Regions from separate parts of the Methylotenera mobilis JLW8 genome, predicted to be linked through region 3. Evidence: predicted binding sites of a transcription regulator. Region 3 holds the regulator's gene; each other region holds the start of a gene.
The links. Region 3 encodes sigma-54, which starts transcription at its own class of promoters, with help from an activator protein. Its sites were predicted from a motif close to TGGCACNNTTCCTGCT; they were not measured.

Region 1 (3,288 bases), 320 kb from region 3:
GAATAATCTATTTGATAAAGAGTACAAAAACCACTCATTGCCAGCTTTTAACGCAGCTCAGGGCGTTAATGGCGATAGCGTTTATTGGGCGGCGCCAAGAACAGTTGGCGTTTCGGTCACCACACGCTGGTAATTATCCACGCAAGTGTTGATGCAAAAATCGCCAGATTGCCATTAGGTGGTCTGGCGTTATTTTTATCAGCGTAGGCATATCGAGGTAGCGTCTGCTACGTGTGCAAACCAAGCTGTTATTCATTTATATTCTGAGAGTTCATCCCTATGAGCCAATCCAATACCTTCAATACCCAACGTCCCTTATTAGCCACCCACCATTTCACTTATTCATTTGTTGGCCTGGCGCTCATGAGCGGCATCACCATCGGTATGAATAAGATTCTAGTCACTTTATTAGCGCTCCACCTGAATGCCGAGTCATGGCAGATAGGTTTGTTAATAGGAGCAGAAAGTTTATCGATGATGTTAATGTCGCTGCCCGCAGGCATCTTTATCAGCCGCTTCAGTGCGCGTTGGGTCTATGCAATTTCTAGTTTGGGCGCAATGATTTTATATCCGTTAATTGGCTACTCAACCTCTTGGTATCTTGCAGCTATTTTTTTATTTATTGCTGGAATTTGTATTCCATTTCGCGTGGTGGCCATGAATACCTCATGGTTAGAACGCCTGCCTGAAGTCGGCACTAGCCGTGGAGGCTGGTATCGAGGCACCTTGATGTTAGGCATAGGCTTGGTCGGGCCATTGCTTGGCAATTTAGTATCCAGTCATTTGGGGATACAGGGTAGCTATTGGATTACGAGCATATTATTTGCGGTGATGTCGTTTTATGGCTTCACTATTTTATCGCGTACACGTGAGTCCGCTGGCGCTAAAAGCGTACGTGGTGGAGTGAAGGAGATGCTGCAATACCTTACTGACCCGATGGTGCGTCAGGTATGTCTATATGATGGACTGGGGGGGATGGTACGTGGGTTTTTTGGTACTTTTATTATTGTTATTGCGGTGCGTCAATTTCACTGGAGTGCACAGCAGGGAATCACGCTGATGGTAGTAGAGGGTGCTGCATTTGTTGCGGTACTGCTATTTCTTGGGCATGTAGTGGCAAAGCTAGGTGAAAAAATAACGTATAACTTAAGCCATACCAGTCTGATTATCGGGTTGGCATTCTTGGGATTAAGTACTGGCGTGGTCGGGCTTTTGATTGGCGCTGTATTACAGGCGATAGGTCAAGCATTCAATCATCTCGTTAATATTTCACGATTGGCACATTCTGGTAAAAATATGGGTCATGTTTCAGGGTTATTTACCATGGTGGGTATGGCAGGTGGATTTGTGGGCGCCACTCTGGGCGGCTTTTTAAGCAAAGGTTTTGTGCTGCAGGATATATTTTTACTATGGATTCCTATCTGGTTGGCAGTATGTCCGGGCTTCCGTGCGTTTATCAGTAGCAACTTTAAAAAGATGACTACATAAGATATTAACGGTTTGCAAAATCAACAGTGCTGCTTCTCATCTTGTTGATTTTGCAGCAACTATTGAATTCACATCAATATGGATTGGTTTTTTGTTTGTAAAAATACAATACAAATCAATAGGTTGTATTGATTTGTATTGGCAGGTGATATTGGCATGCATCCTGCAAATTAAAAGAAATAGCGCTACATATACATATCAAGGTAGCTAGTTAATTCAGTTTAATTTTAGGAGGAATGTATGACTACAGAATTCTTGTGGCAATTGCCAACCAGCGGTGATGGGCGTTACGGCAATAGTAGAAAAGAGCGCCGTGCAGAACGTGCCTCATCCGCTCACCCCTACTCGGATGTCCTGACGGATCCTCGTGGTTTGAGCTTCAACTATTTTGATTACCTGCACCAAGTTGCACGTGCGGCAGATCTTGCTGGTTTTGATGGCATACGTATTCCAGAAGATATCAATGGTGATGAGCCATGGATCATCGCAGGTTATGTGGCACGTGGCAGTCGCCATTTAAAGCTAGTCACTGAGTTTGATGCCTCACGTGGTTCGTCAGTGTATGCAGCAAAAAATACAGTGAGCTACCAGCGCTTTACCGATGGGCGCTTTGCATGGCAGATCAGTGCTGGCGGTGATGACAAGCATAGACGCGCTTTAGGGGACTTTGTGGCAGATAGTGAAATTAATCCGCGCATTGAAGAATTTGTTACCGTAGCGCGCGGCGTACTCACCCAGTCTCCATACAGTTTTAAAGGAAAGTATTTCGAGGTGCTGAATGGCGGATTTCAAGGGGCATTATCTAACCAAAAAGTGCCGCCAATTTACCTTTCCGGTAAGAGTAAGGAGTCTTTGGCGCTATCGGCCAAAGTGGCAGACTTTCACATCTTCGATGCAGACACGGTAGAGAGTGTCCAACAGCAAATCCAAGAACTTAGCTCGCTAGCCAAACAGTATGGACGTGAGATTGCATTTGCGCTACGTATCGATATCGTCAGCCGTGAAACTGAGGATGAAGCGATTTTTGATGCACAACGTTATTGGCAGCAGTCTACGCAAAACCATCATCAGCCTGAGCTGAACGGTAATCTATGGGTAGGCTTATCAACTGATACCACAGCAGCCAATGCCACTCTAGTCGGCAGCTACGAGCAAGTGACGCAAGCACTTGTGGCCTATGCCGCTGCCGGGGTTAGCAGCTTCCTGCTTTCATCTGTCCCGCACTTTGAAGAGGCCTACCGCCTAGGGGAACATGTTTTACCTGGGGTGCGCGCTCAAATCAAGCACGATCAACGTCGTGCTGCCTAATTAAATTTAAGGAATATTGTATGACTATTGATGTTTTTTGGCGGATTCCCACCCACGGTGAACCTAGCTCACACCGTAATCGCACTCCGCATCGAGGTGACTGGTTCCCTGGAGATGACACTAAAGCCAAGCCAGGAAGTGTGGGCGGCACTGGAGAGGGTTATATCGACTATGTGGCAGAGATTGCGCGTGCTGCTGAGATTTCAGGTTTTCAGGGTGGGTTGATTCCATCTTTCCCGATGACAGATGAGCCTTGGGTGATTTCTTCATTACTCGCGCGTGAAACCTCTACGTTTCGCTTCATGATTCCGTTTCAGCCAGGATTTTTGAACCCAGTAGTCGCTGCGCGGATGACCGCAAGTTTGCAGCGCGCTACCGGTGGTAGAGCTTTATATAACATTATTACTGGTGGCGGAGGTCCTGCGCAATTATGGTGGGGAGATTCAGCGTCTCATGATGATAGATATGGCAGAACCACAGAGTTTTTGGATG
Region 2 (3,288 bases), 570 kb from region 3:
CTGCGACAGCGCAACAAGAAATTCATCCAAAAGAATCAATGGCTTTCCAAGCTGAGGTGAAACAACTCTTGCAGTTGATGATTCACTCCCTATACAGCAACAAAGAAATTGTGCTACGTGAGTTGATTTCAAATGCATCAGATGCTGCAGATAAATTACGTTTTGAAGCGTTAGCCAACGGTGCTTTGTACGAAAATGACAGCGAGTTAAAAATCCGCATCGCTTTTGATAAAGCAGCACGCACCTTAACCATTAGCGATAACGGTATCGGCATGAGCCGCGCAGAAGTAATTGCTAATATTGGTACTATCGCTAAATCTGGCACTAAAGAGTTTTTTAACGCCTTAACCGGTGACCAAGCAAAAGATGCTAATTTAATTGGTCAGTTCGGTGTGGGCTTTTACTCAGCCTTTATTATTGCCGATAAGGTAACGCTGACTACACGCCGTGCTGGTGTAACAGAAGCGGTGCGTTGGGAGTCTGCTGGTGAAGGTGACTTTACAATTGAAGCTGCAGACAAGACTAGTCGCGGTACTGAAATCGTGCTGCACTTGCGTGAAGGTGAAGATGAGTTCTTAAGCGACTGGAAACTGAAAACCATCATCCGCAAGTATTCAGACCATATCACTTTGCCGATTGTGATGAAGAAATCAGAATGGAAAGATGGTGCTGAAGTTGCAACCGATGAGGATGAAACTGTCAACAAAGCATCTGCATTATGGGCACGTAGCAAAAATGATATTACTGAAGAAGAGTACCAAGAGTTTTACAAGCATGTATCTCATGACTTTGAAAACCCACTGGCTTACACGCACAGCCGTGTAGAGGGTAAGCAGGAGTATATTTCTTTACTGTACGTGCCAGCTAAAGCACCGTTTGACTTGTACGACCGTGACCGTCGTCATGGCATTAAACTTTACGTTAAACGCGTGTTTATCATGGAAGACGCAGAAAAATTAATGCCGCAATACCTGCGCTTTATCCGCGGCGTGATTGATACCTCAGATTTACCACTTAACGTCTCGCGCGAAATCTTGCAGTCTAGCCGTGACGTAGATGCGATTAAAGCGGGCTCTGTGAAAAAGGTATTAGGTCTGCTCGAAGATATGGCTGAAAACAAGCCTGAAGACTACGCTAAATTCTACCAAGAGTTCGGCCGTGTACTCAAAGAAGGCCCAGGCGAAGATTTTGCCAATAAAGAGAAAATAGCCGGCTTATTGCGCTTTGCTTCAACCAAGGCTGATACCGACGTGCAGGATGTATCGTTCAAAGACTACATTTCACGCATGCAAGCTGAGCAAGATGTGATTTATTACATCACAGCCGATAGCTTTGCTGCGGCACAGCATAGCCCGCACTTGGAGATTTTCCGCAAAAAAGGCATCGAAGTATTGCTGATGAGTGACCGCGTGGATGAATGGCTGCTTGGTAGCTTGACCGAGTTTGAAGGTAAAAAACTGCAATCTATTGCTAAGGGTGATTTAGATTTAGGTAAGCTTGAATCCGAAACCGAGAAAGAGATTCAAAAGAAAATTGAAGAAGAATCAAAAACCTTAGTAGAAAAGATTAAGCAAACACTGGGCAGCCAAGTTAAAGACGTGCGCGTGACGCATCGCTTAACAGACTCTCCTGCATGCTTGGTGAGTGATGCGCAAGATTTGTCAGGCAACTTGGCACGTATCTTAAAAGCGGCTGGTCAGAACGCACCAGAAAGTAAGCCAATTTTAGAAATCAATCCGGGTCACAAACTGGTGAAACGCCTGGAAAACGAATCTGCAGAGGCGGTATTTGCAGATTTAACGCATGTGTTGTTCGACCAGGCGTTATTGGCAGAAGGTGGCACGTTGGAAGACCCAGCTAGTTTTGTAAAACGTATGAATAGTCTGATTAGCTAAGTTGTTGTTCTAAATATAAAAACCGCCCTGCGTAAGCTCGGCGGTTTTTTTATGGCAGTGAACAATGAAGATTTGCCATGCAACTTTCAAACAACAGTCATAAAGCTGGCGCAATTTTTGCTAAAATGAAACTACCATTCAATCATTTAAAGATTATCTAAAATGAAAACGCCAGCCGAAACTAAAGCTAAACCTAAAAAAACAGTCAAAGCTAAGTCGATTGCAATCCCCAAGCTCGGACCAATTCAACAGGCTTTAAAAAATCATTTGATATTCTCTAGCTTCAAGACCAGCGAGGCTGCAACGCCAAGGGACTGGTATGACGCTGCGAGTTATAGCGTGCGTGATCATGTCGTGGAGCGCTGGGTACAAACGGCAGAATCCTATTATCGCGACGACCCGAAGCGCGTTTACTATTTGTCCTTAGAGTTTTTGATTGGGCGCATGCTGAGCAACGCTGCACTAAACTTGGGCATTAACGAAGAGTTGAGGGAAGGCATGGATGCCTTAGGTCGCAGTCTAGAGAACGCGATAGAGTTTGAAACCGACGCGGCATTAGGTAACGGTGGTTTAGGTCGTTTGGCGGCGTGCTTTCTTGACTCAATGGCCACGATGGATATTCCAGCGGCAGGCTACGGCATTCGCTATGAGTACGGGATGTTCAGGCAATCCATAGAAAATGGCCAGCAGATAGAAAACCCGGATAACTGGTTGCGGTACGGCAATATATGGGAGTTCCAACGTCCGGAGGCCACTTATAACATCAAGTTTCACGGTCATGTTGTCAAATACCCAAATGATCAGGGCGAAGAGATTCAGCATTGGGTAGACGCTGAGCATGTGATTGCAATGGCTTATGATGTGCCGGTGCCTGGCTATGGCACAGATACTGTCAATAATTTACGTTTATGGTCAGCTAAAGCCGCGCGTGAGTTTGATTTAAGGCATTTCAATGACGGTAATTACGAAAAAGCGGTAGAAGAGCGTAATGCGACCGAGAATATTTCAAAAGTACTTTACCCGAATGACACGTCAGTGCTTGGTAAAGAGCTGCGCTTAAAGCAGCAGTATTTCTTTGTTTCTGCTTCTATTCAAGATATTTTGCGCCGCTTTTTAAGCACGCATGAAATGAAAACGCAGGATGACTGGAAGATCCTGCCAGAGAAAATAGCGATTCAACTCAATGACACGCACCCATCTGTAGGTGTGGCTGAAATGATGTATCAGTTGGTGGATGTCTATCAATTGCCGTGGTCTTTTGCCTGGGAGTTGGTGGTTAAGATTTTTGCTTACACTAACCATACGCTAATGCCAGAAGCGCTGGAAACCTGGACGGTGGATTTGTTCGGTCGTTTGTTACCACGTCATTTGGAAATTATTTATCAAATCAACC
Region 3 (3,288 bases):
CGGGCAGCGCCCCTCGATGCGTTCAGGCGATATGCGGAAAAAATCCACAATATCATCGGCAATCAAGCGATGTCCACGTGAAATCAGCTCTAACGCAAGCTCGCTCTTACCGATAGCAGCCTCGCCTTTGAGCAGCACGCCAAAGCCTTGCACTTCCATAAATACACCGTGCACACTGATAGTCTCGGCCATAGCCTGCGCCAGAAAGTGGCTCAAAATATCCATGAGCTCAGGGCTGCGTAAGGTAGAGGTAAATAACGGAACGTTGTGCTGGTTGGCGGCAGCCAACAAGATATCCAGTACATTTTCACCATTAGCCACAATCACAGCGGCTAAATCGGTGGAAAATAAATTATTAATTGCACGTTCAGCATCTGCACTAGGCAAGCTGGTCAGATAATCCATCTCGGCACAGCCCAATACCTGCACCCGGTTAGGATGTACAAAATTAAGGTGTCCAATTAGAGCCAGAGATGGCTTGGTAACTGTTTCGCTAGTGAGAGTATTTGACCCGCCGTCGAGTCCTGCAACCCAATTTAATTTGAGTTTACGGCGGGTTTGTTTGAATAGCTCAGCGACGTTGAATTGAGCCATATTTAAGGTAACAAAAAAGAATTAAATACTAGAAAAACTCAGTCAATGTTTTGATGCTTTACCGCACCATTCGCTTTGTGATGATTGGTATTTTTCTCTTTATGTTTCACCACTTGACGGTCAAGCTTGTCGGTCAACATATCGATGGCACTATACATATTCTCATCTTGGCATTCTGCGTGTAAATCATTACCAGGCACATGCAGTGTAGCTTCAACCTTTTGAGCCAGCTTTTCGACACTCATGGTCACCTTGACATCGATCACATGATCAAAGTGATTGCTGATTTTAGTTAACTTACTGGTGACATAGTCACGTAAAGCGGGCGTAATTTCTAAATGATGACCTGTTAATTGTAAATTCATGACTTGCTCCTTTTGAAAATATTCCGCAAATATTAATTCTTAGAGGTTCGTGATTAAGACTTACAGAACAATTTCAGTTTACAACTTTTCATTCGCTCTGTGGCAAGGAATTCAACAATTTTTTACGTAGATTTCAACAATCAACTTATAAGGATTTTCTTAAGCTTGCTGGCGCGATATTCATAGACTCACGATACTTGGCAATCGTGCGCCGCGCGACCACAATACCCTGTTTAGCCAGCAAATCTGTAATCTGATTATCCGAGTATGGCTTCCTTGGATTTTCTTGATCCACCAACTGCTTAATCAGGGCGCGAATGGCGGTTGCCGAACAAGTGCCGCCAGCATCGGTCGCCACTGAACTGCCAAAAAAGTACTTAAGTTCAAAAATACCGCGCGGTGTCAGCATGTATTTATTGGTCGTCACGCGTGAAATTGTTGACTCGTGCAAATCAAGCTCATCGGCAATCTCTCTTAATACTAGCGGGCGCATGGCAACTTCACCATACTCCAGAAAGTTGCGCTGTCTATCTACAATCGCCTGCGATACACGCAAAATGGTAGAAAAACGCTGCTGGATATTCTTAATCATCCATTTGGCTTCCTGCATCTGACTTTGCAGGTACTGACTGGAACTATCACGATTGCGCTTCAAGATACCAGCGTACAGCTGGTTGATCTTCAGTTTAGGAATCACACTGTCATTTAAGCTGGCAATCCAAATGCCTTTGACCTTTTTCACAATCACTTCATGCTGGATATAGTGCTCTGAACCTATATGGCTAAAAGCACTGCCAGGGCGTGGATTTAAACTGGTAATTAGTTGCTGCACCTGCTTTAAGGTAGCCTCATCACAGCCTAGTTCTTTACGCAATTTCACAAAGTCACGCGAGGCTAACACTTGCAGATGGTGCTTAGCCACCAAATCAGCCATCGCCAAATGCGGTGTAGATTTCGGCAACACCGCAAGCTGCAGTAGCAAGCACTCACTTAAGCTGCGCGCACCTACGCCTGGTGGATCCAAATGCTGCACATGACGCAACGCTGTTTGCAACTCTATCGCATCTATCTCCAGCTCTTCTGGCATCAGCTCGGCAATTTCCTCCAGGCTTTGCTCCAAGTAACCATCATCATTAATGCTATCTACTAGCATCAACGCAAGCGATTGATCGCGCTCGGACAAGGGCATCAACTTTAACTGGGACAGCAAATGCTCACGCAAACTGGTCTGCAAAGTTTCCTGCGGCTTGAAGTCACTGTCATCATCCGCCGGCATGGTGTTTTCATCCCAACGGCTGCCGTTGGAAAACTCATCAAACTCATCATTAAACTCAGCCGAAAACGTGTCTGCGTAATCTGTGCTTGGCACATCAAAATCAGCCGTATCGGACACATCCGCAACACTTGCATTTGCAGACTCTGCGCCATTGAACTCACTCGCAGATTCCGCATACTCAGCATCAAAATTTTCAAACTCAGGCTTAGCCTCTGCAGACTCAGGGCTGGTAGCAGATAAGTCGGCTCCGTCAGCCACCGGCTCTACGGCGTTGCCGTACTCATCCTCGGTGTCGTCACCCCGTTCCAGCAGGGGATTAGTTTGCATCAGCACATCAATTTCTTGATTCAGCTCCAGCGTTGAAAGTTGCAACAGGCGAATCGCCTGCTGCAACTGCGGCGTCAGCGATAGATTCTGTGAAAACTTTAGTTGTAACCCTTGCTTCATAGGCGGAAATCTTTACCCAAATACACTTCACGTACGCTTTCATTGGCCACAATCTCACTTGGCACGCCTGAAGCAAACACATGGCCTTGATTCACAATATAAGCACGGTCGCAAATACCCAAAGTTTCACGCACGTTATGATCAGTAATCAGCACGCCAATATTGCGCGCACTTAAGAAGCGGATAATTTGCTGGATATCAATCACCGCAATCGGATCAATGCCAGCAAACGGCTCATCTAACAAAATAAAACTGGGGTCTGATGCCAAACAGCGTGCAATTTCTACACGGCGGCGCTCGCCACCAGACAGACTCACCGCGGCACTATCGCGGATATGCGTGATGTGCAACTCTTCCAGCAGCGATTCCAAACGGGCTGACATTTCGTCTTCAGGAATGTCCTGCAACTGCAGGATAGCGAGAATGTTTTCAGACACCGTCAATTTACGGAAAATGGAGGCTTCCTGCGGCAAATAGGACAAACCCATCCTAGCACGCATATGAATCGGCAAATGACTGAGCTCCGTGCCATCCAAGGCAATCCTACCGGCGTCCAGCGCCACCAAACCCACTATCATATAAAAACTGGTGGTTTTACCCGCGCCA

Region 1: a site for sigma-54 is predicted at 1,641-1,656, ahead of MMOL_RS00535 (LLM class flavin-dependent oxidoreductase). Genes of this name have one in related genera too.
Region 2: a site for sigma-54 is predicted at 2,002-2,017, ahead of MMOL_RS08210 (glycogen/starch/alpha-glucan phosphorylase). Genes of this name have one in related genera too.

The regions. Positions count from the first base shown of each region.
Region 1 covers NC_012968.1:115,315-118,602, forward strand. The annotation lists gene MMOL_RS00525 (TonB-dependent receptor) at 1-133, shown strand, start outside; gene MMOL_RS00530 (MFS transporter) at 280-1,488, shown strand; gene MMOL_RS00535 (LLM class flavin-dependent oxidoreductase) at 1,729-2,796, shown strand; gene MMOL_RS00540 (LLM class flavin-dependent oxidoreductase) at 2,817-3,288, shown strand, end outside.
Region 2 covers NC_012968.1:1,765,658-1,768,945, reverse strand. The annotation lists gene htpG (molecular chaperone HtpG) at 1-1,895, shown strand, start outside; gene MMOL_RS08210 (glycogen/starch/alpha-glucan phosphorylase) at 2,058-3,288, shown strand, end outside.
Region 3 covers NC_012968.1:2,339,636-2,342,923, forward strand. The annotation lists gene hprK (HPr(Ser) kinase/phosphatase) at 1-594, opposite strand, end outside; gene hpf (ribosome hibernation-promoting factor, HPF/YfiA family) at 633-959, opposite strand; gene MMOL_RS10945 (RNA polymerase factor sigma-54) at 1,105-2,682, opposite strand; gene lptB (LPS export ABC transporter ATP-binding protein) at 2,679-3,288, opposite strand, start outside.